One region of the Hansschlegelia sp. genome, then DNA from elsewhere that is predicted to be linked to it. Evidence: predicted binding sites of a transcription regulator. Region 1 holds the regulator's gene; the other holds the start of a gene.
The links. The regulator HrcA, encoded in region 1, represses chaperone genes, less so after heat shock. The targets are predictions, from matches to a motif close to GTTAGCACTCNCNNNNNGNGAGTGCTAAC.
Positions count from the first base shown of each region.

Region 2: a site for HrcA is predicted at 5,668-5,696, ahead of groES (co-chaperone GroES). Genes of this name have one in related genera too.

Region 1 is NZ_DATLJK010000013.1:198,145-213,583, forward strand. It holds gene VM780_RS09255 (GFA family protein) at 1-356, opposite strand, end outside; gene VM780_RS09260 (DUF2735 domain-containing protein) at 412-600, opposite strand; gene VM780_RS09265 (glutamine synthetase beta-grasp domain-containing protein) at 976-2,013, shown strand; gene VM780_RS09270 (acetamidase/formamidase family protein) at 2,084-3,535, opposite strand; gene VM780_RS09275 (fatty acid desaturase family protein) at 3,624-4,694, opposite strand; gene VM780_RS09280 ([protein-PII] uridylyltransferase) at 4,854-7,658, opposite strand; gene mutS (DNA mismatch repair protein MutS) at 7,765-10,443, opposite strand; gene VM780_RS09290 (hypothetical protein) at 10,520-10,666, opposite strand; gene hemW (radical SAM family heme chaperone HemW) at 10,732-11,880, opposite strand; gene rdgB (RdgB/HAM1 family non-canonical purine NTP pyrophosphatase) at 11,877-12,536, opposite strand; gene rph (ribonuclease PH) at 12,548-13,261, opposite strand; gene hrcA (heat-inducible transcriptional repressor HrcA) at 13,408-14,490, shown strand; gene VM780_RS09315 (sorbosone dehydrogenase family protein) at 14,537-15,439, opposite strand, start outside.
Region 2 is NZ_DATLJK010000016.1:50,522-65,960, reverse strand. It holds gene VM780_RS15480 (helix-turn-helix domain-containing protein) at 1-234, opposite strand, end outside; gene VM780_RS15475 (cation transporter) at 302-1,009, shown strand; gene VM780_RS15470 (L,D-transpeptidase family protein) at 1,090-2,220, shown strand; gene VM780_RS15465 (DUF2254 domain-containing protein) at 2,256-3,497, opposite strand; gene groL (chaperonin GroEL) at 3,575-5,218, opposite strand; gene groES (co-chaperone GroES) at 5,307-5,594, opposite strand; gene VM780_RS15450 (hypothetical protein) at 5,730-6,833, opposite strand; gene VM780_RS15445 (MarR family winged helix-turn-helix transcriptional regulator) at 6,955-7,392, shown strand; gene VM780_RS15440 (GNAT family N-acetyltransferase) at 7,396-7,875, opposite strand; gene VM780_RS15435 (DUF427 domain-containing protein) at 7,975-8,337, shown strand; gene VM780_RS15430 (L,D-transpeptidase) at 8,490-9,395, shown strand; gene VM780_RS15425 (response regulator) at 9,564-9,926, shown strand; gene VM780_RS15420 (hypothetical protein) at 9,954-10,133, opposite strand; gene VM780_RS15415 (DUF2076 domain-containing protein) at 10,225-10,917, opposite strand; gene glcF (glycolate oxidase subunit GlcF) at 11,025-12,362, opposite strand; gene VM780_RS15405 (DUF2585 domain-containing protein) at 12,379-12,978, opposite strand; gene VM780_RS15400 (FAD-binding protein) at 12,968-14,176, opposite strand; gene VM780_RS15395 (FAD-linked oxidase C-terminal domain-containing protein) at 14,173-15,439, opposite strand, start outside.

The DNA of each region.
Region 1 (15,439 bases):
GTCAAATCGTAATAGTCCGGCTTCGAGGCCGCGAAAATGTGAGAGGCGAGGCGCAGCCCCGTCGGGCGGTCGAGCGTTCCGGCGGTGACGTAGGTTTGCTCGCCGGGCTCCGCCTTCCAGAACAGATTGCCGCCGCAACGCGTGCAGAAACCGCGTTGCACCGTTTCGGAAGACTGGAACCAGGCCAGCGTCTCTGCGGCTTCGACCGTCAGATCGTCCGAGCGGCAGGCCGCCATCATGGCGAAGGCGCCGCTCGTGCGCGCGCACTGCTCGCAGTGGCAGGCGACCGGCGCATCCACCGGCCCTTCAATGGCGTAGCGGACCCCGCCGCACAAACAACCGCCGCGTCGCGTCATTCCGTTCCCCCCGGAGCGGCGTTACTTAAACCCCGCTGCGCGGGACCGGAAGACCTTAGTGCTTGCCGGACCTGTTCGCCTCTTCGATGGCGGCGTCATGGTACCAGCCGCTCGAGGCCATGACCTTGACCTGAGGCTCCGGGGCCTGGCGCACAGCCGCCTGGACCGCGCGGGCGGAGATGAGGGCGCGCTGGCGGACGGGGAACTGGTAGATCTTCGCGGAGCCCTGGATGCTGTTTCTCATAGGCGTTTCTTCCGTTCTGCTCGTTCCCGCAATGTAGCATCGGCTGTCCGGAATTTAAGCGGACTGCCTAATCAAAAAGCAGCAATTGCTGAAACTACGTGCAGTGGCCGCTTTGCCGCAGCCGGAGGCGCCGGCGAAGCTGCGAGCGAAATGGCTGTCCGGCGTGTTTGGTTCCGCGCCGCCGCTTGCGGTCTCCTCGGGGGAAGGGACGGATGCGGTTCGGCGGCCTTGCTAAATGGCGTTCGGCGGAGCTGCGAGCCGCGTGGCACGCAAAATGCCTCTGATGGCCGCTTGAGCCGCGGGGCGTCGTGCGCCGGGGCTCGCCTGACCGATCGATTCCCTCAGATCGCATCATCGAAGTTTGAGAGACCCGCGATGACGAAGTATAAGCTTGAGTATATTTGGCTCGACGGGTACACGCCGGTGCCGAACCTGCGTGGAAAGACGCAGATCAAGGAATTCGACGCCTTCCCGACGCTGGAACAGCTGCCGCTGTGGGGCTTCGACGGTTCTTCCACCCAGCAGGCCGAGGGCCACAGCTCGGATTGCGTGCTGAAGCCGGTCGCGGTCTATCCGGACCCGGCGCGCACCAATGGCGTGCTGGTCATGTGCGAGGTCATGATGCCGGACGGCGTCACGCCGCACGCCTCTAATAAGCGCGCCACCATCCTCGACGACGAGGGCGCCTGGTTCGGCTTCGAGCAGGAATATTTCTTCTACAAGGACGGCCGCCCCCTCGGCTTCCCGGTCGAGGGCTATCCGGCCCCGCAGGGCCCCTATTACACCGGCGTCGGCTTCAAGAACGTCGGCTCGATCGCGCGCCAGATCGTCGAGGAGCACCTCGATCTGTGCCTCGCGGCGGGCATCAACCATGAGGGCATCAACGCGGAAGTCGCGAAGGGCCAGTGGGAGTTCCAGATCTTCGGCAAGGGCTCGCGCAAGGCCGCCGACGAGATGTGGATGGCGCGATACCTGCTGCTGCGCCTGACCGAGAAGTACGGCGTCGACATCGAGTTCCACTGCAAGCCGCTCGGCGACACCGACTGGAACGGCTCGGGCATGCACTGCAACTTCTCGACCGAGTATATGCGCACGGTTGGCGGCAAGGCCTATTTCGAGGCGCTGATGGCGCAGTTCGACAAGAACCTCGACGACCACATCGCGGTTTACGGCCCGGACAACCACATGCGCCTGACCGGCAAGCACGAGACCGCGCCGTGGAACAAGTTCTCCTACGGCGTGGCCGACCGGGGCGCGTCGATCCGGGTGCCGCACTCCTTCGTCAAGAATGACTACAAGGGCTATCTCGAGGACCGCCGCCCGAACTCGCAGGGCGACCCCTACCAGATCGCCAGCCAGGTCCTGAAGACGATCTCCGAGGTTCCGACCGAGGCGGCCGCCGCCGCGGCCTGAGCGCGGAAGGCTTCACAACGCAAAACGGCGCCGGACGGAGACGTCCGGCGCCGTTTCTGTTTTCGCCGCGTCAGCCGCGGCCGGCGAAGATGTCCTTCTTCACCACCGCATGGACGCCCCAGTTGCCGTCGACGACCTGGGTCACGCCAAAATCGACGCCGATCGACATCAGCGACACCGCCTCGTCTTCGGTCAGCTTCTGCGTGTCCATCAGGAAGCGACGCATCTTGCGGAAGGCGTCGCGCATCGCGAGGTCGACCGACGACTTGCCGTAGATCGCCGACTGCGCCTCCGGCCCGAGCTCCTTCAGGTAGTTGGCGAAGGAGAAGCCGTGGACGAGCCACTCGTCCTGGGTCTCCAGCATCGGGTAGTCCAGGCCCTCGAGCGGCGTGCCCGGCAGGTCGGCCTTCTTGTGCAGGATCAGCTGGAACACGCCGGTGAGCGAGCATTCGATTGCGGTGCCGCAGAGCTCGCTGTCGCCTTGGCTCGCGTGCGGGTCGCCGACCGACAGCAGCGCGCCCTCGACCGCGACCGGGTAGTACATCGTCGCGCCCTTGCCGATGCGCCAGTTGTCGATGTTGCCGCCGACATGGTTCGGCGGGATCGTGTCGACGAACTCGGCCTCGGCCGGAGCGAGCCCCAGCGTGCCGAAATGCGGCCGGATCGGCACGCGCACGCCCTTGAGCACGTCGAAGTTGCGGCTGGTCTTTGAATGGTCGACCGGCACGCCCGGATAGTCGATCGTGTCGTGCGTCACCCCGTATGGGTCGGTCTGCGGAACCCATTTGAAGTTGTAGACCGCCTGCGCCCAGCTCTTCGATCCGGTGGCGTCGACCTCGTAGATCGTGACCATCTCGCGCTTCGCGCCGCCGAGCATGTCGTTGTAGTGGTAGCCCCACCAGGCGGCGGCGTTGGAGCCGAACGCCTTGCCCTTGAATTTGGGGTTGGCGCAGGGCCGCGGCGCGCAGTCCAGGATCCGCACCTCGAGCACGTCGCCGGGCTCCGCCCCGCGGACATAGACCGGCCCGGTCATGACGTGGACGCCTTGGCCCTCGCCGGAGCCCTTCTTGTAGACCTTGGGGTCAGTCGGGCCGGCGCCGCGGCGGTCGACGCCCTTCTTGTCGTTGGTCCAGAGGAACACGCTCTCGGCGCCCGGATCGCCCTCGACCATGCGCTCGGCGTCGTCGTTGGCGTGATGGGTCAGCGTCTCGATCGTGACGATGTCGCCGGACTCGATCTCGACCCGCGGCTTCAGCGATTTCGAGAAATAGCCCCAGTGCACCGTGTCGGCGTTCGCCGGCAGATAATGGTGCTTGCGCTCGCCCGGCGCGCGGGCGGCCGAGGCCTGCGCGAGCGCCGGCGTGACCAGCGAGGCTGCGCCGGCGGCGCCGAGCGTCGCCAGGCCCCCGGCCGCCACGAAGGAGCTTTTCAGGAAGCCGCGCCGCTCGGCGCTCAGCTCCTCCTTGAAGGCGCGGTAGTGAAGCTGAAATTCAGGGCAGTTGGCGTCGTCGCCGCGGCACATGCGCGTCATCCCCGTTGGCGTTCATCGGACGATGAGGTCCGGCGCAGGGATGAGCAAGCGCGGCGCCAGCCGGAGCCAGCGGCTCGCCTTATTCCCCCGGCACGATCTCCGGGCGCGGGGCGCGGCGGTTGTCGCGGATCGCGCCGAGCAGGCGGCCGGTGACGTGCCAGAAGCCGCGGTGGCTGCCCTTGTGGTAGGGGCTTTCGGGCGGCAGCGCCTCGCACAGGCGGCGGTGGGCGGCGCCCAGCGCGTGATAGGGCAGCCGCGGCAGCAGATGGTGCAGGCCGTGATAGCGCAGGCCGACGGGGGCCCAGAGCATCGGCAGCGTCGAGGGCGGCGGCACGTTCACGCTGTCCAAGAACTGGCCGGTCGAGCTCATCTCGTCGCCCTTGTTCTCCCAGTGATGGGCGACGAGGGTGCGCAGCTGGTTGATCACCGCGACCGCGGAGCCGAGCGCGAGCGCCGTCAGGAACACCCGCAGCGGGATCACGCCCGCGATCGTCAGGCCGACGAAGCTGAGCGCCCACAGGCTGCACAGCGTCTCCAGGAGAATCCAGAGCGGGCGCTGCGCGTCGGTCGGGTGGTCGCGGATGAAGGCCGGGTTGATCGCCAGCGCCGAGCAGCGCTCCACCACGAATTTGCGCACCGGCGGCACGAGCGCGGCGAGCGGCGTCAGGATCCCGAAGCGGATCAGCAGGCCGACCGGCGCGAGCGCCGAGATCGCGATGAAGCCGATCACGTGCCACACCGTCTGACGAGCGAGCGGCATGTATTCCGGGTCGAGCGCGGTGCCGTAGCGCGACTTGGCGTGATGCTGGTTGTGCACGCCCTCATACATCAGGGACGGCACCAGATAGGGCACGCCGATCAGCGCGTTGTAGCCCGCCTTGAAGCCCGGCACGTCCTGCGGCCGCAGGTGGCTGACCTCGTGAATGAAGCTGACGCCGCGGTAGAAGGCGAGCGCCGAGACCACGAAGGCGGCCGCGCGCTCGAGCCCGGTCGGCAGCAGCAGCGCGCCCGCGAAGGCTGCATAGGCGACGAGCGCCGTGAGGATCAGGTCGGCCCAATAGATAACGGGCCTCGCGGCGGCGAGGTCGGCGGTCAGCTTGTGCGCGGTCGCGACGAGCGCGCGCTCGGAAGCGGCGGTGGTGGGCTGCATCTGGTCCGGCGGGTTCCTTCTTCGGCCGCCTGCGGGCGGCGCGAAGCGCAACGATGTCGTGCCGCAACATAGCATTTGCGGGCGCCGGCGCACAGGGCGGCCGGGTTCACGACGCGCAACGGAGCATTGCGGCCGGCGGGCCCTGCGGGCGGCAGCCGGCTATTTGGCGGCCGTCGCGCGCTTGTCGTCGGCCTGCAGGGCCGCCATCAGCCGGCTGCGGATCGAGCCCTGCCGGGCGGCGCTCGCGATCTTCGCCCCGGTCAGATCGGTGACGTAGAACACGTCGACCGCGCGCTCGCCGAAGGTCGCGACATGCGCCGAGGCGATGTTGAGGTTGAGGCGGGAGATCGCGTTGGTGAGGTCGTAGAGCAGGCCGGGCCGGTCCAGACAGACGATCTCCAGCACGGTATGGCGGTCCGACCAGGCGTTGGTGACGGTCACCTCCGGCGGAATTTCGAAGGCGCGCGGCCGGCTCTTGGCGGAGCTACGCGTCTTGTTCGCGACGATGTCGAACAGCCGGATCTCGCCGCGCAGCGACTGCTCGATGTTCTCCGCGATGCGGCGGGCGCGGCGCAGCTCGTCCTCGTCCTCCGGGAAGGCGCGGCCGATGAAGATCGTGTCGAGAGCGAAGCCGTCGGTCGTGGTGTTGATGTGCGCGTCCATGATGTTCGCGCCCGCCGCCGCGCAGGCGCCTGCGATCACCGACAGCAGCTTCGGGTGGTCGGGCGCGAGGACGGTGAGCTCGGTGACGCCGCGGAAGGCGTCGGTCGCGACATCGGTCGCGAGCTTCTCGCCGGCCGCGTCGGCGCGCGCGATGAAGCGGGCGTGCCGCGCCGCGCGCTCCGGCTCGGCCTTCAGCCAGTAAGGCGCGTAGTGGCGCTGCGCGTAGGCCTCGAATTCCGGGTCCGTCCAGTCGGACAGGCGCTGGCGCAGATCGTTCTTGGCCTGCTCGACGAGGCTCTTGCGGTCGCCGGCGGAATGGCCGCCGGTCAGCACCGTCTCGGTCTCCCAGTAGAGCGTGCGCAGCAGCTGGCCCTTCCAGCCGTTCCACACTCCCGGACCGACCGCCTTGATGTCCGCGATGGTCAGGATGAACAGCATCTTGAGCCGTTCCGGGCTCTGCACGATCTTGGCGAAGTCCTCGATCGTCCGGCGGTCGGACAAGTCGCGCGACTGGGCGACGATCGACATCGTCAGATGCTGCTCGATCAGCCAGGCGACGGTGTCCGTCTGGGCCGGCGTCAGCCCGAGCCGCGGACACAGCCGGCGGGCGATGCGGGCGCCGGCGATCGAGTGGTCCTCCGGCCGCCCCTTGGCGACGTCATGCAGGAACAGCGCGACGTAGAGCGCGACCCGGTCCCTCAGCGTCGGCATCATCTCGTTGGCGAGCGGGTGCGAGTCGGCGGACTCGCGGGCGTCGATCTCCGACAGCACGCCGATCGCCCGCAGCAGATGCTCGTCCACCGTGTAGTGGTGGTACATGTTGAACTGCATCATCGCGACGATGCGGCCGAAATCCGGGATGAAGCGGCCGAGCACGCCGGTCTCGTTCATCCGCCGCAGCACTTTTTCGGGACTGCGGCGCGAGGTCAGGATCTCGAGGAACAGCGCGTTCGCTTCCGGATTCTCGCGCAGCGTCCCGTCGACCAGCTTGAGGCATTTGGTGATCAGCCGGATCGCGTCCGGATGGAAGGCGAGGCCGTGCGCGCCGGCGATCTTGAAGAACCGGATCAGATCCACCGGATTGCGAGCGAACACGCCTTCGTCGCGGACGTTGAGGCGGTCGTCCTCGATGATGAAGCTGTCGCTCTCGTCGACGACCTTGGGCTTGCGCTTGCGGAAGCGGGTCAGGAAGCGGTCAAGCCGCGGCTTGGGCTTCTCCTGCCGGGCTTCCAGCGCGTGGCAGAGGATCGCAGTGAGGTCGCCGACGTCCTTCGCCACCAGGAAGTAGTGCTTCATGAAGCGCTCGACGTCGCGCAGGCCCGGATGCTCGGTGTAGCCGAGCGCGACCGCGATCTCGCGCTGCAGGTCGAAGGACAGCCGGTCCTCTGGCCGGCCGGTGATGAAGTGCAGATGGCAGCGCACCGCCCAGAGGAAGTCCTCGCACTTCTTGAACAGCCGAAGCTCCGCGGCGGAGAAGATGCCCTTGCCGACGAGGTCGTCGGCGTCGCGCACCCGGCAGACATATTTGGCGATCCAGAACAGCGTGTTGAGGTCGCGCAGCCCGCCCTTGCCCTCCTTGACGTTGGGCTCGACCAGATAGCGCGAGGCGCCGGCGCGGCCGAGGCGCTCGTCCCGCTCGGCGAGCTTTGCGGCGGCGAACTCCGCGGCGCGGCCCTCGATCACCTCGGCGTCGAAGCGGCGGGTGAGCTCCTCGAACAGCTGCTCGTCGCCCGTGATGCGGCGCGCCTCCAGCACCGCAGTGCGGATCGTCATGTCGGCGTGCGACAGGCGGATGCACTCGTCGACCGAGCGGGTCGCGTGGCCGACCTTCAGGCCCATGTCCCACAGCACGTAGAGCATCGCCTCGACGACGCTCTCGCCCCAGGCGGTCTGCTTGTAAGGAAGCAGGAACAGCAGATCGACGTCGGAGCCCGGCGCCATCGAGCCGCGGCCGTAGCCGCCGACCGCAACGACCGCGAGCCGCTCGCCCGAAGTCGGGTTCACGCGCGGATAGAGGTCGGTCGTGGCGTGGTGGAACAGCGCGATCACCACCGCGTCCATCAGGCGCGACAGGCGCTGCGCACAGGCCGTGCCGGCGCCGTCCTCGTTCAGCCAGAGCCGGGCGGTCTCGCGGCCGGCGGCGAGCGTCTGCTTGAGGTGCGCCACCACGGCGAGGCGAAGCGCGTTCGGGTCGCCGCGATGCCGCGCGGAAAGCTCCGTCAGCTCGCGCGACAACACGGCGCTGTCGGCCAGTTCACGGGCGTTGCGCGCGACGCGCAGGCGTTGGCGGACGGTCGACATCGAGATTCGCGCAGCCGGGCTTTGGTCAGAAGCCGCGAAACATAGGGGGCAACCGGTTAAGGCGCCATGGCGGGAAGCGTGGTGTTTGCGCGCGGGGCGGTCATGCTCAGTTCTTCCGCAGCGCCTTCAGCCGGTAGAGCGCGTCGAGCGCCTCGCGCGGCGTGAGGGCGTCGGGGTCGATGGCGTCGATCGCCTCGATCGCCGGGTCCGCCTCCGGCGCGGGCTTCGCGCGGGTGGTTGCGAACAGCGGCAGGTCATCGATCAAGCGCTCGACCGGCGACGCCCGGTCGGCGGCCTCAAGCTCGTCCAGAACCGCCTTGGCGCGCTTGACGACTGCGGCCGGCAGCCCGGCGAGCTTCGCGACCTGGATGCCATAGGAGCGGTCGGCGACGCCCGGCGCGACCTCGTGCAGGAACACCACCTCGCCCTTCCATTCGGCCACCCGCACGGTCGCGTTCCTCAGCCGAGGCAGGCGCTTGCTGAGCGCGGTCAGCTCATGGAAGTGGGTGGCGAACAGCGCTCGGCAGCGATTGACCTCATGCAGGTGCTCGATCGCCGCCCAGGCGATGGAGAGGCCGTCGAACGTCGCTGTGCCGCGGCCGATCTCGTCGAGGATGACGAGCGCGCGCGGGCCCGCCGAGTTCAGGATCGCTGCGGTCTCGACCATCTCGACCATGAAGGTCGATCGGCCGCGGGCGAGGTCGTCGGCCGCCCCGACGCGGCTGAACAGCCGGTCGACGGCGCCGATATGGGCTGAGGCCGCGGGCACGAAGGCGCCGGCCTGCGCCAGCACTGCGCACAGCGCGGCCTGCCGGAGATAGGTCGACTTGCCGCCCATGTTGGGCCCGGTGACGAGCTGGATCAGCCCGCCCGCCGCGTCGGGCGCGGAGAGGTCTACGTCATTCGCCACGAACGGCTTGCCCTCGCGGCGAAGCGCCGCCTCGACCACCGGGTGGCGGGCCGCCTGGAGCCGGAACTCGAGGCTGTCGTCGACATGCGGCCGCGTCAGGTTCTGCTCGACGGCGACCTCGGCGAGCCCCGCCGCGACGTCGAGCGCGGCGAGCGCCTCGGCGCAGGCGCGGCACGAGTCCCAACTCCCGGTGACGCGGGCGGCGAGCCGGTCGAAGGTTGCGAGCTCGCAGCGCAGCACGGTGTCGGCGGCTTCCGAGATGCGCCGCTCAAGATCGCCGAGCTCCGTCGTGGTGAAGCGCATCGCGCCCGCCATGGTCTGGCGGTGCACGAAGGTCTCGGCGTGCGGCGTCTTCAGCAGCCGTTCGCCGTGCTGCTGGGGGACCTCGATAAAATAGCCCAGCACGTTGTTGTGCTTGATGCGCAGCGTGCGGATTTCGGTGGCGTCGGCATAGGCCGCCTGCAGGCCCGCGATGACCTTGCGGCTCTCGTCGCGCAGGGAGCGCGTGCCGTCGAGCTCGGCGTCGCAGCCATGCCGCACGAAGCCGCCGTCGCGCTTGTTGAGCGGCAACTCGTCGGCGAGCGTCGCGGCGAGCTCCTCGGCGAGCGCGTGGTCGGCGGCGGCGAGCGCGGCGGCGATCGCCGTGAGCTCGTCGGGCGCGTCGGCGAGCGCGCCGAGGCGCTCGGCCAACGCCTCGGCTGCCTTGAGCGCGTCGCGGATCGCGGCTAGGTCGCGCGGACCGCCGCGGCCGAAGGCGACGCGCTGCGCCGCCCGCGCAAGGTCCGGCGCGCGTGACAGCGAAGCCCGGACGGCGCGGCGAAGCTCCGGCGCCTCGATCAGCGCCTGAACCGCGTCATGACGCGCCGCGATCGCGGCGGGATCGAGCAGCGGGCCGGCGATGCGCTGGGCGAGCAGGCGCGAGCCGCCGGCGGTGACGCAGCGGTCGACGGCGTCGAGCAGGCTGCCCTCGCGTTCGCCCGAGAGCCGGCGCGTCAGCTCCAGATTGGCCCGGGTGGCGGCGTCGATCTCCATCACCGAGCCGCGGCCCTCGCGGACCGGACGCGCCAGCGGCGGCCGGCTTGCGAGCTGCGTGCGCTCCAAATAGCCGACGATCATCGCCGCGGCCGAAAGCTCCGGGCGGGTGAGACCGAAGGCGTCGGCGGCCGCAACCGCGAAGTGGCGCGCGAGGCGGGCGTCCGCCCGCGCGGGATCGGACAGGTCGCGGCCGACCGGCGTCACCGCCGCGCGGGTCTCGCCGAGCGCCGGCGCAAGTTCGTCGACGAGCGCTTCCGGAACCAGGATTTCGGAGGGATCGCGCCGCGAGAGCGCCGCGCCGAGATCAGCCGGCGAGGCCTCCCCGGCCGAGAACGCGCCGGTCGAGACGTCCACCTGCGCGACGCCGAAAGCGATGCCGCCGGCTTCCGAACGGCCGCGCGCGACCGCGACCAGCAGGTTCGCGGCGCGCGGCTCGAGCAGCGCGTCCTCGGTCAGCGTGCCGGGGGTGACGAGTCGCACCACATCGCGCCGCACGACGGATTTCGCGCCGCGCTTGCGGGCTTCCTTGGGATCTTCGGTCTGCTCGCAGACCGCGACCCGGAAGCCCGCCGCGATCAGGCGCTGGAGATAGTCGTCGGCGCGCTCGACTGGCACGCCGCACATCGGGATGTCCTCGCCGAGGTGCTTGCCGCGCTTGGTCAGCGCGATGCCGAGCGCGCGGCTCGCGACCTCCGCGTCCTCGAAGAACATCTCGTAGAAGTCGCCCATCCGGTAGAACAGCAGGCAGTCCGGATTGGCCGACTTGATCTCGATATACTGCTCCATCATCGGCGTCGCGCGCGCCGGAGGAGCGGAGGCCGTGCTCGCAAGTTCCTCCATCAGCTTAAGCGAAAGCTCGTCATGGGCCGCAGACCCTCGGCCGAGGCAGCCGGCCGCCGCGCCTGAACAGGTTCCATCACGTCGCTTGAGCGCGCCACGCGCCGTAACGCCGCTCGGTCAGGGGAATCGCGTATCGGGCTGAGACGTGAAGCCGCGCGAGCGCCTCTGCCGGCAGCGCCAGCCGCGCCGAACCGCAATCGCGCGCGAGTTTGATCGCGATCATCGTTGGCTCCCCCCGCAGCCTTACTGACGTAAGTCAGAACAGGATGCTCCCGCAACGTCGCCCCGTCAGCTGGCGAGGTCGGCCACCACGGCGTCGAGCACCGGAAAACCCTCCGGCGTCACCCGCAGCCGGTCGGCGCCGACGCGCTCGACCATGCCGTCCATGACGAGGTCGTCGATGCGGCGCTGGTCGAGCCGGCGGCCGGAGATGCGGTGGAAGCGCGCTAGGTCGATGCCCTCGGCGAGCCGCAGCCCCATCACCAGGAACTCGTCGGCCTGAGCTTCGAGGCTCAGCGCCTCGTCGACCACGAGGCCCGCCCCCTCCGCTTCGACGGCGGCGGCCCAGAGCTCCGGGTTGCGCTCGGTGGCGAGTTCGCGGCGCGCGCCGTCGACGATCAGCCGGCCATGCGCGCCGGGCCCGACGCCGGCATATTCGCCGTAGCGCCAGTAGACGAGGTTGTGGCGGCTCTCGCAGCCGGGCTTCGCATGGTTGGAGATTTCGTAGGCGGGCATTCCGGCATGGCCGCAGACCTCCTGCGTCACGTCCCACAGCGCGCGCCCGGTCGCCTCGTCGGGCGTCTTGAGCTTGCCGGCCTGATGGAGCGCGAAGAACGGCGTGCCTTCCTCGATGGTCAGCTGGTAGAGCGACAGGTGTTCGGTGCCGTAGCCGATCGCGCGCGTCAGCTCCTCCCGCCACGCTTCGGGCGACTGGCCGGGACGGGCGTAGATTAGATCGAAGGAGACGCGCGGAAAGATCGCGCGCGCCAGCTCCATGGCGGCGAGCGCCTCCTCCACGGTGTGAAGCCTGCCGAGGGCGGCGAGGTCGGCGGCCTCGAGCGCCTGTACGCCAAGCGAGACGCGGTTGACGCCGGCAGCCCGATAGCCGCGGAAACGGTCCGCCTCGACGCTGGTCGGGTTCGCCTCGAGCGTGATCTCGGCCTCGTCCTCGATCTCCCACCCGTCTGCGATCGCCTCCAGGATGCCGGCGACCGTCTCGGGCTTCATCAGCGAGGGCGTGCCGCCGCCGAAGAACACGCTCGCGACTTTGCGGCCCGGCGCCAGCGCGGCCATGTGCGCGATCTCACGCCGGAAGGCGGCGAGGAACCGGCCCTGGTCGATTTCGGCGCGGCGGACATGGCTGTTGAAGTCACAATAGGGGCACTTGGCCGCGCAGAACGGCCAATGTACATAGACCCCGAAGCCGGGCTCGCTCACCGCGGCGGGCCTTCCGGGAACAGCGCCGCCATCAGCTCGCCGAAGGCGCGGGCGCGGTGCGACAGACCGCTGCCGCGGCCGGAATGGTCCCAGGTCACGCTGTGCTTCTCGTCGGCGGTCATCTCGCCGAAGGTGCGCTCGTGGCCGTCCGGCCGGAAGATCGGGTCGTAGCCGAAGCCAAGATTTCCGCGCGGCGGCCAGACGATCTCGCCGGAAACCGAGCCCTCGACCGCGATCGCTTCCCCGGACGGCCAGGCGAGGCAGAGCGCCGCCACGAAGGCGCCCCGGCGATCCTCCGCCGCGGTCGCGCCGCGATCCTGCAGATCCTCCTCGACGCGCTGCATGGCGGCCGCGAAGTCCTTATCCGGTCCGGCCCAGCGCGCGGAGAAGATGCCCGGAGCGCCCCAGAGCGCCTGCACCGCAAGCCCGGAATCATCCGCGAGCGCCGGCAGATCGGAGGCGGCGGCCGCAGCCTCCGCCTTGATGTGGGCGTTCTCCGCATAGGTCGTGCCGGTCTCGTCCGGCTCCGGCAGGCCGAGCTCGCCGGCCGACACCAGCTCCAGCCCGAACGGCTCCAGCAGCTCGCGGAACTCGCGCAGCTTGCCGGCATTGTGGGTCGCGATCACGAGCCGGGGGCCGAGGGGAGGGAGGCTCACGGGCGTTCCTCTCAGGCGACGGCGAGCTTCTGCAGCTCGACGAGGTTCGAGCAGGCGGTCTTGGCGAGGCCGAGCAGCGACATGAGCTCCGCTTCCGAGAATGGCGCGCCTTCGGCCGTGCCCTGCACCTCGACGATCCCGCCGGAGCCGGTGAGCACGAAATTCGCGTCGGTTTCGGCGCTGGAATCCTCGGCATAGTCAAGGTCGACCACCGGGGTTCCCTTGAACAGGCCGCACGAGACGGCCGCCACGTGGTCCTTCAGCGCCGGACCTTTCAGCATGTCGCGCGCCTTCATCCAGGCCAGGCAGTCGTGCAGCGCGACCCAGGCGCCGGTGATCGAGGCGGTGCGGGTGCCGCCATCGGCCTGCAGCACGTCGCAATCGACCGTGATCTGCCGCTCGCCAAGCATCTTGAGGTCCACTACGGCGCGCAGGGAGCGGCCGATCAGCCGCTGGATTTCCTGGGTGCGGCCCGAAGGCTTGCCGGAATTCACCTCGCGGCGCGTGCGCTCATGGGTGGCGCGCGGCAGCATCGCGTACTCCGCCGTCACCCAGCCGCGGCCCTGGCCGCGCAGCCAGCCGGGGGCCTTGTCCTCGAGGCTCGCGGCGCACAGCACATGGGTCTCGCCGAACTTCACCAGGCACGAGCCTTCCGCATAGCGCGCGACGCCGCGCTCGAGGGATACGGCGCGCATGACCTCGGGGGCGCGTTTCGACGGACGGATCGACATCAAGGGCTCGCAGGCTTTCGGGAACGGCGTTCCTTCTGCCCTCGCGGCGCGTCCGCCGCAAGCGCGGCGGCGCTTGATCGCGGGGCGCGCTTGCGAAATCCTGCCTGTTCACGCGTGCGGCGAAGGCCTACCTCACAGGCATGTCAATTGAACGCCCGATCACCGAAACGACCGCCGGCCTCGCCCAGCTCGATCGCCGGTCTCGCGAGATTTTCCGCCGCATCGTCGACAGCTATCTGACGACCGGTGAGCCGCTCGGCTCCCGCAACGTATCGCGGCTGCTGTCGGTCTCGCTGTCGCCGGCGTCCGTCCGCAACGTCATGGCGGACCTCGAGGCGCTCGGCCTGATCTACGCGCCGCACACGAGCGCCGGCAGGCTGCCGACCGAGCTCGGCCTGCGCTTCTTTATCGACGCAATGATGGAGGTCGGCGAGCTTTCGCCGGACGACAAGAGCGCAATCGAGCGTCAGGTCGCTGGCTCAAACCGCTCGCGCTCGGTCGAGGAGGTGCTGACCGATGTCTCCAGCATGCTGTCCGGGGTCTCGCGCGGAGCGGGCGTCGTGCTCGCCGGCAAGCAGGACCCGGCGATCAAGCACATCGAGTTCGTGCCGCTCGATCCGGAACGGGCGCTGGTCGTGCTGGTCGGTGAGGACGGCTCGGTCGAGAACCGCATTCTGCCCTTGCCCCGCGGCCTGCCGGCTTCCGCGCTGGTCGAGGCGACCAATTTCCTGAACGGCCATATGCGCGGCCGCACCCTCGGAGAGGCGCGCGAGGCCGTCGAGAGCGCATTGTCGACGGCGCAGACGGAGCTCGACGCGCTCTCGACGCGGATCGTCGAAGCCGGGCTGGCGAGCTGGGCCGGCGCCTCGGAAGGCGAGCCGCGCCAGCTGATCGTGCGCGGCCAGGCCAATCTGCTGGAGGACCTCCGTGCCCTCGAGGATCTCGAGCGGATCCGCCTGCTGCTCGACGATCTGGAAACCAAGAAGGGCGTCATCGACCTTCTGGGCCGCGCCGAAACCGGCGACGGCGTGCGCATCTTCATCGGCTCGGAGAACAAGCTGTTCTCGCTCTCGGGCTCCTCGATGGTGGCTGCCCCGTTCCGGGACGGCGACCGCAAGATCGTCGGCGTGCTGGGAGTCATCGGCCCGACCCGGCTGAACTACGCCCGGATCGTGCCGATGATCGACTACACCGCCAAGGTGCTCGGCAGCCTTCTGAGGTGAGGCGTCGGAAGCGTCGCCGGGCCGGCCCGGCGACGCCGGCGCGCGCTTAGCTGCCTGCCTGCGCGGGCGTGACGCGCCAGACCTTGTTGCCGACATCGTCGGCGACCAGCAGGGCGCCGGACTTGTCGATCGCGACGCCGACCGGTCGGCCCTGCGCCTCGTCCTTGCCGTTGAGGAAGCCGGTCAGCACGTCCTCGGGCGCCCCGCTCGGCATGCCGTCCTTGAACGGCACGAAGATCACCTTGTAGCCGCTCTGCGGGGTGCGGTTCCACGAGCCGTGCTGGCCGACGAAGGCGCCGTTGCGGTACTTCTCGGGGAACAGGCCGCCGGTGTTGAAGGTCAGCCCAAGCGAGGCGGTGTGGGGTCCGAGCGCGTAGTCGGGCACGATCGCCTTCTCGACCAGATCCGGCCGCTGCGGCTTCACGCGGTCGTCCACATGCTGGCCATAGTAGCTGTAAGGCCAGCCGTAGAAGCCGCCGTCCTTCACCGAGGTCATGTAGTCCGGCACGAGGTCGGAGCCGAGTTCGTCGCGCTCGTTGACGACCACCCAGAGCGCGCCGCTGTCCGGCTGCCAGGACGGACCGTTCGGGTTGCGCAGCCCGGAGGCGAACAGGCGCACGTTCTTGCTGGCGATGTCGACCTCGAGGATCGCCGCGCGGTTCTTCTCGGCGTCCATGCCGTTCTCGGCGACGTTCGAGTTCGAGCCGACGGTGGCGTAGAGCTTGGAGCCGTCGGGGCTCGCCACCAGATCCTTAGTCCAGTGGTGGTTGATCGGCCCGCCCGGCAGGTCGACGAGCTTTTCGACCGGCGCTTTGATCTCGGTGTCGCCCTCCCGGTAGGGGACGCTGACGATCGCGTCGGTGTCGGCGACGTAGAGGCGGTCGCCCGCGAGCGCCATGCCGAAGGGCGAGTTTAGGCCGGTCAGAAACGTCTTGCGGACCTCGGCCTT
Region 2 (15,439 bases), on a different contig from region 1:
CCGATCCGGTTCCGCGCTGAGCGCCAGAAGATCCCGGATCGCGTCCAGCTCGAAGCCGAGCGCGCGTGCATGGCGGATGAAGTTGAGGCGCGAGAGATCGTCTCGACCGTAACGCCGCTGCTTGCCCTCGGTGCGGGCAGGCGGCGCAACCAGGCCGATCTGCTCATAGTAGCGGATGGTCGCCGCCTTAACGCCCGTGCGGGCCGCAGCCTCACCGATTGAAAAGTCGCTCATGGGGCTTGAACCTCTAGTGGCTTGAAGTTGTAAGCCCTGAGGCGAATGCTGGAAAGGATGATCGGCGATGTCTGATCCGTGCTGCCGCGCCCTGCGCTACCAACCGACGGCCGCCCCTCGCGCGCATGGCGAGGCCGGCTGCTGCTCCGGCGGCGTCCCGGCGTTCGACGGCATGGACGCGCGCTACAAGCGGATCCTGTGGGTCGTCATCGGGCTGAACGGCGCGATGTTCGTGACCGAAATGGCGGCCGGCCAACTCGCCGGATCGCAGGCGCTCAAGGCGGATGCGCTCGACTTCCTCGCCGATACGATCACCTACGGCCTCAGCCTCGCCGTGATCGGCGCGAGCCTGCGGGCCAGAGCGGGCGCGGCGCTTCTCAAGGGCGCTTCGCTCAGCCTGATGGCCGGCTGGGTGTTCGGCTCGACCGTCTACCGCACCTTCGCGCTGGGTCTGCCCAACGCCGAGACCATGGGCGTGATCGGCGCGCTGGCGCTCGCCGCAAACCTTGCATCCGTGCTGCTGCTCGCCCGCTACAAGGACGGCGACGCCAATGTGCGGTCCGTCTGGCTGTGCTCGCGCAACGACGCGATCGGCAATGTGGTGGTGATGCTCGCAGCTCTCGGCGTGTGGGGATCGCAGACGCCCTGGCCCGACATCGCAGTCGCGGCCCTGATGGCCGGGGTGTTTCTGTCTTCGTCCGTTCAGATCCTGCGTCAGGCCTGGGCCGAGTGGCGCGCGCCTCGCCATCTGGGCCACCGCGCCGCCCACGGCTGAAACTCCTGCCCGAGCCCGCCCCGGGCGGGCCCTACGCGCGCCTCGGACGTTTGAGCGTGGGGCTCGGCGAGGCGTATGGCATGAAGATCAAGGTTTTGGGCGGCGTGGTCGCCACGGTTCTCTGGTGCGCAGGCGCTCTGGCGGCGCCTGAACGGCCGCGCCCCCCGGCGCCGCCTGAGCTCACCGAGCAGACAATCGACGCCGCCGACTTCGATGGCTGGCGCGCTCGCGACGAGGCCCGCGGGACGGCGGACGCGGATCGCAAGGCCGCCGAAGAGGCCGTCGCCAAGGCGAAGCGAAAGCGCGACCGCAAAGCGGCGCAACAGAAGCTCGCCGCCCTGCCCAAGCCGGACGACGCGCCGGATCCGTTCCTGATCCGCGCGCAGATCCTGCTCGACCGCGCGCACGCCTCGCCAGGCGCAATCGACGGCCGCTACGGCGACAACATGCGGCGCGCCGTCCGCGCCTTCCGCGAGATGCGCGGGCTGCCGGCCGGCGATCAGCTCGACGCGGAGGCTTGGGCCAAGCTGTCCGAGGATCAGGGCAAGGCGACGCAGATCTATGAGATCACGCCGGAGGACGAGGACGGCCGCTATGTCGGCAAGCCGCTGCCGACCGACTACGCCAAGCTCGCTCGGATGAAGTGGATCGGCTTCCGCGACGCCGCCGAGATGCTCGCCGAGCGCTTCCACCTCGACGAGGGACTGATGCGTCGCCTCAACCCAGGAACGGACTTCGACAAGGCGGGTTCGAAAATCCTGGCGCCGGCGACCGGAGACGGTCCGCCGCCGGATCGCCGCGTGCTGCGCATTCTGGTCAACAAGGGCGAGAACGAGCTCCGCGCCCTCGATAAGGACGGCGACCTGGTGTTCGCCGCGCCGGCGACGGTCGGCTCGGGGGACACGCCGTCGCCGAGCGGAACCGTCAAGGTCACAAAGCCCTATCTGAACCCGGTCTACAAGTACGATCCGAAGAAGAACTTTCAGCAAGGCAAGAACAAGCGGAAGCTTACCTTGAAGCCCGGTCCCAACGGACCGGTCGGCAGCATGTGGATCGACCTCGACAAGCCGACCTACGGCATCCACGGAACCCCGGAACCGTCAAAAATCGGCAAGACGGAAAGCCACGGCTGCGTCCGCCTGACGAACTGGGACGCCGAGACGCTGGGCGGGCTGGTCGAGCCGAACAAGACAGTGGTGGAGTTCAGGTGACCGTCGGCGCCTGAAAGGAACGAGGCGCCGGCGCGTCACACCCGCGCCGCCGCCTCACGCAGCTGACGGACGTCGTCCTCGATCACGAGCGCCGCCTCGGCGCGGGCGAGCGCAAGCGCCGATTGCCGCCGGGCGGGGGCCGCGTAACGTCCGTCGCCCAGGCGTGCGAGCGTATGAAGCGCCTTCTGCAGCCGGAGCCCGACCTCGACGAGGCCTGCGCCGTCGCGGCCCAGCGGCTGGAACACGTCGGAGAACAGATCGTCGGGTTCTATCCCAGGCACGAACACGCGCGGATACGCGATCTCTGGCTTCGCCTCGGGGCTTGACCACAGAGCCAGCACCCGCACCGCCCGCCCGATGACGTCGATTGCGGTGCCGGGATCGTTGATGCCCGGCGAAAGCGCGCGCGAGGCGATCTCGGAAAGGACGCAGAGCCCGAAGCGAGGATCCTGATCGAATGAGCGCGTGTCGCCGACGCTGAAGCAGCGGCGGACCGCTTCATCGTTCTCCTGGCTCAATCCTACCGTCCACGCCAAGGGTCGCGCTGGCTCGGCGAACATCCCCGGGATCGCGCCGAGGTAGATCCTCCCCTCGACGGCTTCGGCCAGAGAGGAAAGTTCGCCGACGTCGACATGCTGCACATAACCGATCCGGTCGACCGCGATCGGGCGCGCGTCTGTCGGGACGATGCGCTGGGAGTCGAGCCGCACGCCGCCGAGATAGGGACGCCGCTGGCGGTCGCGCATGGCTGTGGCTGCGACCTCCTCCACCCGGGCAGTCGTCTCCGTGACCCGGCCCAGCTTCGATAGATGGTCAATCCAGCGCAACAGAGTGACCACGATCAGCACGATGATCACGATGGTGACGCCGAGCAGCACCACACGCCCTTGGTCGCCATAGGCGCCTGTGCTCAGCGCCACGATCCCCACCAGACTGAACAGAAAAGAGCCGAGAAAGGTCGCCAGCACGTTCTGGGTGGTGGAGTCCTCCATCACAAGCCGGGTGGCCCGCGGCGTGACGTTGGTGGTGGCGGCGGAGTAGGCCGAGACCATGACGTTGAGAGAGAACGTCGTCACCGCCAGCATGCTCGACGCGATGATGCCGAGAATGTTGTCGACCGAGTCAGCGCCAACCTTGGCTGGAACGTCCATGGGGATAAGCGGCGCGATGACGATGGCGAGCAGAGCCGTCAGGACGGCTGCGAGCGAGAACAGGCTGGCGCGGAACCAGATGCGGCGGCCAAGCCGCGACAGAAGCCAGAGCCACCGCGACGTCATCACCTTCTCCCAGATCCCAAAAAAAGAGCCCCGGATCGCTCCGGGGCCCTCTTCGTTCAAGAACTGGTTCGGCTGGATCAGAAGTCCATGCCGCCCATGCCGCCGCCCGGCATGCCGCCGCCGGCGCCGCCGGTTTCCTTCTTCGGCAGGTCGGCGACCATCGCTTCCGTGGTGATGAGAAGCGAGGCGACCGAAGCCGCGTCCTGGAGAGCCGTGCGGACCACCTTGGTCGGGTCGACGATGCCGGCCTCGATCATGTCCACATACTCCTCCGTCTGGGCGTTGAAGCCCGAGGTGGGGGAGCTGTTCTCGAGCAGCTTGCCGACCACGATCGAGCCCTCGACGCCCGAGTTCGCGGCGATCTGGCGGATCGGAGCCTCGAGCGCCTTCAGCACGATGTTGAAGCCGGCCTGGATGTCCGGGTTCTCATGCTTGGTGCCGTCGATGGCCTTCTTGGCGCGCAGCAGAGCGACGCCGCCGCCGGGAACGATGCCTTCCTCGACCGCCGCGCGGGTGGCGTTGAGGGCGTCGTCGATGCGGTCCTTCTTCTCCTTGACCTCGACCTCGGTCGCGCCGCCGACGCGGATCACCGCGACGCCGCCTGCGAGCTTGGCGAGACGCTCCTGGAGCTTCTCACGGTCGTAGTCCGAGGTGGTCTCCTCGATCTGCGCCTTGATCTGCGCGACGCGGCCTTCGATGGCCTCCTTGTCGCCGGCGCCGTCGACGATCGTGGTCTTCTCCTTCTCGAGCGTCACCTTCTTGGCGCGGCCGAGCATGTCGAGTGTCACGTTCTCGAGCTTGATGCCGAGGTCTTCGGAGATCACCTGGCCGTTGGTCAGGATCGCGATGTCCTCGAGCATCGCCTTGCGGCGATCGCCAAAGCCCGGAGCCTTGACGGCCGCGACCTTGAGGCCGCCACGGAGCTTGTTGACGACGAGCGTGGCGAGCGCCTCGCCCTCGATGTCCTCGGCGATGATGACGAGCGGCTTGCCCGACTGCACGACCGCCTCGAGAACGGGGAGGATCGCCTGCAGGCCGGAGAGCTTCTTCTCGTGGATGAGGATGTAGGGGTCCTCGAGGTCCGCGATCATCTTCTCGGCGTTGGTGATGAAGTACGGCGAGAGGTAGCCGCGGTCGAACTGCATGCCTTCGACGACTTCGAGCTCGGTCTCGAGGCTCTTGGCCTCCTCGACCGTGATGACGCCCTCATTGCCGACCTTCTGCATGGCGTTGGCGATCATCTCGCCAAATTCCTTCTCGCCATTGGCCGAGATGGTGCCGACCTGCGCGACTTCCTCGGAAGACGCGATCTTCTTGGAGGACGCCTTGAGGTGCTCGATGACCTTGGCGACGGCGAGATCGACGCCGCGCTTGATGTCCATCGGGTTCATGCCGGCGGTGACGTACTTGGCGCCTTCCTTGACGATCGCCTGGGCGAGAACCGTCGCGGTCGTGGTGCCGTCGCCGGCGAGGTCGTTGGTCTTCGAGGCCACTTCGCGCACCATCTGGGCGCCCATGTTCTCGAACTTGTCCTCGAGCTCGATCTCCTTGGCGACGGTGACGCCGTCCTTGGTGATGCGCGGCGCGCCGAAGGACTTCTCGATCACGACGTTACGACCCTTCGGGCCGAGCGTGACCTTCACCGCATTGGCGAGGATGTCGACGCCGCGCAGCATCTTCTCGCGCGCGTCGGCGGAAAAACGTACGTCTTTCGCAGCCATGGTCAGTTGCTCCTATGAGCTGGTTTTAGAAAACCGGCTCGCCGCGAACTTCCGTTCGGGCCCCGCCGGATCAAATCGTCTCGGATCTTCAGGCGATCACGCCCATGATGTCCGACTCCTTCATGATCAGCAGCTCTTCGCCATCGATCTTGACTTCGGTGCCGGACCACTTGCCGAACAGGATCTTGTCGCCGGCCTTGACGTCGAGCGCCACGACCTTGCCGCTGTCGTCACGGGCCCCGGGACCCACGGCGACGACTTCGCCTTCCTGCGGCTTCTCCTTGGCGGTGTCGGGGATGATGATCCCGCCCTTGCTCTTCTCCTCGGCGGTCAGACGGCGGACGACCACGCGGTCGTGCAGCGGACGGAAGTTCATGGGGCTAAATCCTCTTGAGCGCGCGCGCTTGCTTCGCGTTCCAAAATCTCGCCGGCGGGCAGGCCGCCGTGCTGTTAGCACTCTTCGGAGTCGAGTGCTAACGCGCGGTGGAGATACGAACGCGGCCGTGGCCTGTCAAGATTTCGCGATCCGGCCCGCCGCCGATTTTTTCCTGGTTGGCGGTGGTTCGGCCGCCGCTCGGCGATCAGTCGTGGGCTGGCGCCCGAAACCGCGCCATGCGCCGCCTGCGATCTGCTTCAGGCGGCGGAGCGAAGCCGCGAGACGCTCGCCGGGCGACAGCTTGCTCGGGGCCGCGGCGAAAGCCTGCTCAAGCAGACCTTCGAGCGACGGCAGGTAGCTCGAGGCCAGCATGATCTCCCGCAGAAACCGCTCCGGGTCTTTTGGCCTTGAGGCGAAAAGGTCCTGGTCCTGATCCTGCCCGCGACGCCTCGCCCGCGCATAGATGCGCGCGATGCGGCTGCGCACGTAACTCTCGGAATGATCTTGCAGCACGAAATACAGGATCGAGCCGTGGCTCGATCCTGCGACCCGGATCTTGCGGAGATTGCGCCCGCCAAGCCGGTCCGCCTCGGCGAGATCGGTCGCGTTCTCGGTCGCGAAGACCACGGTGGCGTAAACGTTCGACGCGTCGGCGACCCGGGTGACGTCGCCGTGCAGGCGCAGCGCCGCCGCCATTGCGAACTTGGCTCTGGCGACCCGGCGCAGCCGCCGGTAGCTCGGGAAATAAAGATCGACGTTGAGCGGATGAAGCCGCACCTGCGGGCTGAAGGCGAGCGCGCGGAAAACGCGGCGCGGCCGCATCCGCGCACAGAGCCGCGTCAGGAGCAGCGCGCCGAAGCCGCCCTTGCTGGTCCCGAGGAACAGCACGCGCTCATAGCCGCGCCGATCGATCAGCTCGACCAACGCGCGCGCGAGCTTCCGCGCGACCGGAAGATAGTAGAAGCCCTTGCGATCCGAGACGTACAGCGCGTCGCTCGGAAATGCGTGGCGGTAAAGGATGAACCGACGGCTCGGGGAGAAGACGACGATCAGGTCACGGGGGTCCGCGCCCGGCCGGAACTCCAAGGCGACGTCCGGGATCGACGGAAGCTGCTCGCCGGTTCCGCGATCCGCCGTCGAGTTCGGATCGGCTGCGGCGCCGTAACCGAGCGGCGGGACCGCCGAAGCGCCGGCGGCGTCAGGCCTAGATCGATCGCGAACCAAGCAGTCGTCTTGCAATCAGGCGTCCTTTCCAGATCGGTCGGGCGGACCGGATAACACGAGGCGGACGCCGGACGACAGAACCGCCCCTACGCATCTCCGCTTGATTCCCCTGAGTTTAGCGCCGATCGTGGCTGCAATGCCGACTCGCGACGAGATCGTGGATATCCACACCATGTGCGCCTGCTCGCACACGCGGATGGCGGCGCGCGCGGTGACGCGGTTCTATGACGAGGCGCTGCGGCCCTCTGGGCTCAAGGGAACTCAGTTCGTCCTGCTCGCCGCCATCGAGGCCGGCGAGGCGAGCTCGATCACGGACCTCGCCGATTTGATCGACATCGAGCGCACGACGCTGGTCCGCAATCTTCAGTTGCTGCGCAAGGAAGGCCTGGTGGCGCCCCTGAAGGGCCTCAACGGGCGACGCAAGCCGACGCTTACCGAGCAAGGCCGCGCCGCGCTCGACGCCGCGCTGCCGCTTTGGCGGCTCGCGCAGAACGAGATGGAGGGGCGGCTCGGCTTCGGCTCCTGGCAGGTCACGCGGCGCAGGCTGGGCGAGCTCCGCAAGGCGGTGAGTTGACCCTCACGCGATCACGGCGCGGGAGAAGCGGCATTCGAGCGCGCCCGTTCCATCGTGTCGGGCCCGGGCGCCCGGTTCGCGGATGAAGCCCTGCCGCTCGCAGAACCGCTGGACGTCCTCAAGCGCCACATCGATCCAAAGCGACAGCCGTTCGCCGCCCGAGGCGGCCGCGAAGGCGTTGGCGCCGGCGAGCAGCGCCGCCGCCAATCCTTGTCCGCGGGTTTCCGGCGTCAGACAGATCATCGAGAGTTCGAACTCCTTCGGGCGGCCATGAGCCGTCAGGCCGAGCGAGCCCACAACCTCGCCGTCGCAGAACACCAGCCAAAGCCGGCCGCCGCGTTCGGCGAACGAACTCGCAGGACGATCGAGTCCCGGGCGCTCGGAAACCTCTTCGGACGGCCCTCCCCTGACGGTTTCGTCCATCAGCCGCGCGAGCGCCGGCCCATCTTCGTCCGTCGCCTCGCGGATCACGAATTCCGACATTTCCCGTACAAGCTCCCGAAGCGCGTTGCGCCGCCCGCTGCGTTTCCGTTATGGGGCGCGGACGCCGCAAGGCGACGCGACGCCCTCGTGGAGTCCGAGATGCGCGAACCCGGACCAGCCCACCCGATCACGATCAGCCCGGTCACGGGGCGGGTCGTGGTGCGCTTCGGCGGAGCCGTAATCCTCGTCACCCGCGATGCGCTCGAACTGCGCGAGGCGAATTATCTTCCGGTGCTCTATATGCCGCGCGAACAGGCGGAGATGACGTATTTCGAGCCCAGCTCGAAACGCACCACATGTCCGTACAAGGGCGAGGCGAGCTATTTTGGCCTGCGGATCGGCATATCGCATGCGCCCGACGCGGTGTGGACCTACGAGAACCCCTACCCTGCGGTCGACGCGATCAGGGGCCGGCTCGCCTTCTACCCGGAGCGAGTCTCCATCGAGGTCGAGTCCGACTGAGCTCGACCGCTCGCGCGCCTTTGTTCCACACGGCTCACCTTCGCCACTTTACTGGCGGAGAGGAACGCAATCGTTCATCCCGCGTAAATGACGGCGAACCAAAATGCTTCGCCGCCGCCCGTTCGTCGTTCTCTAGGAGTTCCACGGTGATCCTGGTCCGTGCGTCCGTCGCCGCCGTCTGCGGCGCCATTGCGCTTGGCGTCGGCGCCTTCTGCGCCGCGCCCGCGTCAGCCGATCCTATGGTCATTCCGGCCCCGGACTACGTGCCGAGGGGAGAGCCGAGGGTCGTCGAACGCTATTACGAGGACGGCCACGTCATTCGCCGCGTGGAGCGGCGCGCTTACCGGCGCGGCTATGTCGAGGACATGTTCGACGATCCTGAGGACAGGATCTACCGTTACGAGGGGCGGCCTCGTCGGATTCCGACAACGCGCCAGCGCGAGTACGACGTCTATGACGGGCCTGATCCTTACGGCCGCGACGCCCGGACGTACCGGTACTATGAAGATCCCCGCTACGATCCCTATGACCGCGAGCCTGAGGTCAGACGCGGAACGCGGCTCGCGGGCCCACCCTCCGCCGCCGGCGCTGACCAGCCGATCCGCCGGGCGATGGACCCGAAATTCGCCCGTGCGGTCGTGCCGTATCGGGGCTCGGAGCCAGCCGGTTCGATCGTGATCGACACCAAGGCGCGCTATCTGTACCTGATCCAGAATGACGGCTCGGCCATCCGCTACGGCGTCGGCGTCGGCAAGGAAGGCTTCGGCTGGAAGGGCACCGAAACGATTTCGGACAAGAAGGAATGGCCGGACTGGCGTCCGCCCGCGGAGATGCGCCAGCGCCGTCCTGAGCTTCCGGTGATGATGGCCGGCGGGCCGGACAACCCTCTTGGAGCCCGCGCGCTTTACCTCGGCAAGACGCTCTACCGTATCCATGGCTCCAACGAGCCTTGGACGATCGGGCATGCGGTCTCGTCCGGCTGCATCCGGATGACGAACGAGGACGTCATGGACCTTTATGAGCGGGTCGGCGTCGGCACGACCGTCAAGGTGATCTGACGACCTCCGGCAGGCTTGGTCCGACGCGCCTGCGCCGGACTCCTCCGGGTTAACTAACCCCTAAATTCAATTACACTTTTTATTTTTCTCAGCCTCGCTCCGATCATGAAACTTGGCGCTCGGCCGGACGTTAAGGCGCCGGGGTCGAGTTGTGTCGGAGTATCTGTGATGGCGCCTTTTCGTGTCCTGATCCTCGAAGACGACGCGATCCTCGCCCTGGATCTCGCCACCATCGTCTGCTGCTGGACCGACGCGGACGTGACGTCCTGCCGCTCGATCGCTCAGGCGAACCGGGCGCTCTCGGGCGGTTTTGATTTCGCGCTGCTCGACGTCGACGTCGTGGACGGCAAGTCCTACGAGTTCGCGCGATCGCTGAAGGATCGCAGCCTGCCGTTCGCCTTCGTCTCGGGCTCGGACGCCGAGGATGCTCCGGACGAGCTGCGCGACGCGGCCTTCATCTCAAAGCCCTACGACCAGCGCACCATCGAGCGCCTCGTGGCGGCGAACGCCGGCGCTCGCCGGCACCCCTGAGCTCGGCCTGAAAGAAGGTCTGTCCTGTCACCCGGCGCGTGAAGGCGCCGGGCGCAGGAACCGGTCGAGGAAGGAACTCACCCCGGAATCCTCGGAGCCTGCGTCTTCAGGCTCCAGATGTTCCTCAAGCGAACGCTCGAGCAGGTCGGCGTCGGAACGACCCTCGCGCCTGAGCTCTTCGAGATCACGATCTTGCCGAGCGGCCATGGGCGCACTCCACTGGTTCGGGCCGCCTTTCGGCGGGAACTTCGCCCCTGCTTCCGAGGTCAACGACGAGCGCCGGGTTCGGTTCGCCGATTCAGATCCAGTCGTCGTCGTCGCTGATCGGATCGTCGGCGTCCTCCGGTCGCGGCTCTTCGGTCGCCCCGCCGCGCTGTGGATCTCCCACGCCGTCCAATAGCCCTGAGAACCAGCCGCCTTCCTGGCTGGCAGCGTCCGACGCAGTCGGCGTGTCCTGATCGCCAGGCGAGGCGTCGGCAAGCCGAGAAGGCTCGCTGGCGCGCGCCTCGCCGCCTCCGAACAGCGACCGCACGCCCTCGAACAGCAAGGCGCCGCCGGCCACCCCGGCGGCGGTCTGCAGCGCGCCCGACAGGAACCCTCCGCCGCGAGCGGCGGGCGCTTCATAGCCCTGAGCGCCCTGCGCGCCGTAAGGCTGCGCCGGCTCGTAGCTCCGCCGGCCGTAATCGCTCGACCCGAAGGATGACGGCGCGCCCATCGCTTCGCCAGCGCGCGGGCCCCACGGCGAGGCCTGCGGCCGTTCGGCGCCCTCCACATCACGCAACCGACGCTCCAGTTCCTCGACCCGCGCCCTGGCGGCCTCGAGTGACTGGTCCTGCACGATCAGCGTCTGCGCCATCGCATAGGGCGCGTGCGGCTGGCGCCGGATCTGTTCTGCGATGAAGTCTTCGGCCTCCGGGTCGCGGTAAGCCGCTTCGGCGCTGCGGATGCGGTCGAACAGGCCGCTGATGAGACTGCGTTCGTGAGCGTTCATTGCCCGGGCTCCAGCTCCGCGCTTCGCAACAGGGCGAATCTCGACTGGAGATATGGCTGGATCCGGAGCGCGCCACGGCCTTTTCGTGGCGCGGGGCCAAGATTTCTCTACGCGGCTTCGCCGGCAGAGATTCCGCCCAAGCGGCCCTGAAGCGGCTCCGGCAGCGGCCCGCCTGTCGCCCAGTCGAGCAGTTCGACCGTGTGCACGCAGGGAATCCCGGTCCCGGTCCGGATCTGAGTCAGGCAGCCTATGTTGCCGGTGGCGACGATCTCCGGCGCCGTGCGCTCGATGTTGGCGACCTTCCGGTCACGCAGCTTGGTTGCGATCTCCGGCTGCATGATGTTGTAGGTGCCGGCGGAGCCGCAACAGATATGGCCCTCGGCCGGCTCCTTCACCTTGAAGCCGGCGGCGCGAAGCAGCGCCTTCGGCTCCTCCCGGATCGACTGACCGTGCTGCATTGAACAGGCCGAGTGATAGGTCACCGCCTGCCCCGTCTCGCGCGCAAGACGCAGCTCGAAGGGCGCGGCGAACTCCGTGATGTCCTTGGCGAGCGCCGACACGCGCGCGGCCTTCTCGGCGTAGGCCGGATCCTCACGCAGCATGAAGCCGTAGTCCTTGATCGTCGTGCCGCAGCCGGAGGTGGTGATGACGATGGCGTCGAGGCCCCCAGCCTCGATCTCGCGCGTCCAGGCGTCGACGTTGCGCCGGGCCTGGGCGAGCGCCTGGTCCTCGCGGCCCATATGGTGGACGAGGGCGCCGCAGCAGCCCTCCCCCTTCGCCTGCACGACCTCCACGCCGTGGCGCGTCAGGAAACGGATCGCGGCCTCGTTGATCGACGGCTCCAGCACCGGCTGCGCGCAGCCCTGGAGAATGGCGACCCGCGCGCGTCTCGGACCCGCGACCGCGAAGGTCGCAGGGCCTCGGCTCGCAGGCGCCGCGGGGGGCTTCGCGGGCGCAAGCCGCAGCATTGCGCCGAGCCGCGACAGGCCGGGCGTCCGGCTGAAGACGCCCTCGAGCGGCCGCGCGAGCCAGGCGCCGAACAGCGCGAGGCGGAAGCGGCCCGGATAAGGCAGCACGAAGGCGAGCAGCCGGCGCGTCAGGCGGTCTGCGAGCGGGCGCTTATAGGTCGCCTCGATGTAAGCCCGGGCGTGGTCGACGAGGTGCATGTAATGCACGTCGGACGGACAGGTCGTCATGCAGGACAGGCACGAGAGGCAGCGGTCGACGTGCTTCACGATCTCGGGCGTCGCCGGCTTGTTCTCCTCCAGCATCTCCTTGATCAGGTAGATGCGGCCCCGCGGACTGTCGAGTTCGTCGCCCAGCAGCAGATAGGTCGGACACGTCGCCGTGCAGAACCCGCAATGCACGCAGGTGCGCAGGATCTTTTCCGACGAGGCGAGCTGCGGATCGGCCGCGAGGCGTTCTGGGGCGAAAGCGGTTTGCATGAAAAGGCTCTGAGGCTTACCGGGCGGACTGCCACGCCGTGATGGCGTCCGACGGATAGAGGAACATCAGCACGTTGAGCGTGAGATTGTCCCGGATGACGTAGAGCGCGGCGAACTCCATGGCGACGGCCGCCACGATCGTGGCCCACACCGGCGCCAGGCGCGCGAAGAAGAAGCCGGCGATCATGAATCCGGCGTCAGCGAGCGAGTTCAGCACGCTGTCGCCCGCATAAGCGTCCGAGACCGTCGTGGTCCGATAGCGCTCGATCACCGCCGGGCTGTTCTCGATCAACTCCCACGCACATTCGACCGCGACGGCTAGAAGCAGCGCCCTGCCGAGCGGCGGTCGCCGCCCGCGCCCGAACAGCAGCCAGCCGGCCGCATAGAACAGGAAGCCGTGGATGACGTGCGACAGGGAATACCAATCGGCGATGTGCTGGGAGGTCCCGGCGTCGTTGGCGTTGGCGTGCCAGAGCTCGATCGTCCCGCAGGGGCAGATCAGCGGACGCCCCATCGCGGCGAGGCCGCAGGCGAGAACCGCGACGCACAGGACGGAGAACACCAGACAGGCGCGCTCGGCGCCGGGCGAGACCGCCGCGCCGACGTCAGAGCGCATGCATGCGGCCGGGATTGAGCACGCCTTCCGGATCGAACGCCGCGGTGACGGCGCGGGTCAGCCGCGCGAGCGCCGGCGCCTGAGGTTCGAACACCTCGACGGCCGCGCGGGTCGCCAACGGCGCACGGATGAGCGTCGCGTGCCCGCGCGCCGCCTGCACGGCCGGACGCACAACGCCCGCGCACGCATCTTCCGCAGGCTCGACGGCGATCCAGACGAGGCCGCCGCTCCAGTCGTAGAAGTGAGACGCGATGACCGGACGAAGCTTCGCGACCAGTTCCGCGGCGCGGGTCGGCGCCGCCGAAATCCGCCAGATCATCCGGCGCTCGGGCCCCAGCAGAGGCGCGGCCGCGGCGATTTCGCGCCACAGCGCGCGCGAGGTCGGAACGTCGAGCCGGTTCGTCGGACCCCGATGACCCAGCGCCTTCTCAAGCGCGGCGGTGCGGTAGCGCAGCTGGCTCTCGAAATTCTCCAGCCGGAGGCAGGTGCAGGAGGGCGTATCCCCTCGCGCCGGCAGGTAGGCCGCGCCGGTCACCTCGAACGGCGTGACCATGGCGGCGCAGAGCGCGGCGACGCCCGCCGCGTCGTCCAGCCCCTCCAGCACGAGGGTGGTCTCGCTCTCCGGCATCGGCAGCGTCTTGAAGGTCGCCTCTGTCAGCACGCCAATCGTGCCGTGCGAGCCCGCGGCGAGCTTCACGAGGTCGTAGCCCGTGACGTTCTTCATCACGCGCCCCCCTGAGCGAATGATCTCGCCCCGGCCGGTAACCATCCGCACGCCGATGAGCGCGTCGCGCGCCGCCCCGGCGATCACCCGCCGGGGGCCGGAGGCGTTGGCGGCGACCAGCCCCCCGATGGTGGGTTCGCCGGACGTGCCGTAAAGCGGGCGATGATCGAACGGCTCGAACGCCAGCCGCTGCCCTTTTTCGGCGAGCGCCGCCTCGACCTCGGCGACCGGCGTGCCGGCCCGTGCGGAGACGACGAGTTCCGAAGGCTCCAGCAGGGTGACGCCCGTCAGACGCTCCGTCGAAAGCGCCCGCGCCGCCTGCACCGGCCGGCCGAGGCCTGCGCGGGTGCCTGCGCCCCGGATCGCGAGCGGCGCCTTGCGCTCGATCGCATCGAGCACGATGGCCCCGACGCCCGCCTCATCAAGCGGAGACACGACGTCGGACGTCGCTTCCTGGCTGACCTGGAACGTCACGCGGCGGCCTTGTGCGACGGGAAACGCATCTCGAGCGGGAACACCTTGGCCGGGTTCATCAGCCAGTTCGGGTCGAAGGCCTGCTTCACGCGCATCATCTGCGCGAGCTCCACATGGGTGAACTGGACCGTCATGAGTTCGCGCTTCTCGATGCCGACGCCGTGTTCGCCCGTGAGGCAGCCGCCGACCTCCACGCAGGCCCGAAGGATCTCCTCGCCAGCCTCCTCGGCCTTCGCCAGAGAGACAGGATCGTTCATGTCGTAGAGCACCAGCGGGTGCAAATTGCCGTCGCCGGCGTGGAAGATGTTCGCGACCTTGAGGCCCTGCGCGTCGCAGATCTCGGTGATGCGGTGAAGGACCTCCGGCAGCCGGCCGGTGGGAATGGTGCCGTCCATGCAGATGTAATCCGAGATCCGCCCCATCGCGCCGAAGGCCGACTTCCGGCCCTTCCAGATCGCCGCCGCTTCGGCCGCGGTGCTGGCCTGCCGAGACGAGGTGGCGCCGTGCTGCCTGGCGATCGCTTCGATGCGGGCGAGTTGCTCGTCGAGCTCGACCTTGGAGCCTTCGACTTCGACGATCAGCAGCGCGCCTGCGTCTCTAGGATATCCGGCATGGGCGAAGTCCTCGCAGATGTCGATCGCGATCTTGTCCATGAACTCGATCGCGACCGGCACGATGCCTGCGCCGAGCACCGCCGCGACCGCGGCGCCGGCCGCCTCGCTGGTCTCGAAGCCGAACAGGATCGGCCGCGCGCCTTCAGCCATCGGCAGGATGCGCAGCGTGGCCTCGGTGACCATGCCGAACTGGCCTTCCGAGCCGCAGATCACGCCGAGCAGGTCGAGCCCTGGCGCGTCCATGGCGTCGCCGCCGATCTCCACGATCTCGCCCCGCATGGTGACGAAGGTGACGCCCATCAGATTGTTCGTCGTGACGCCGTATTTCAGGCAGTGCGCGCCGCCCGAGTTCATCGCGATGTTGCCCGCGATGGTGCAGGCGAGCTGCGAAGACGGATCGGGCGCGTAGAAGAAGCCCTCATGAGCGATGGCGGCCGAGACCCCGAGATTGGTGATGCCGGTCTGCACCCGCATGGTGCGACTGGCGAGGTCCACGTCCAGCACCCGCGCCATCTTGGAGACGCCGATCACCACCGCATCCTCCTGCGGCAGCGCTCCGCCAGCGAGCGAGGTCCCGGCGCCGCGCGGCACGACCGGCACGCCCTCGCGATCACAGAAGGCGAGCACGGCCGCGACCTGTTCGGTCGTG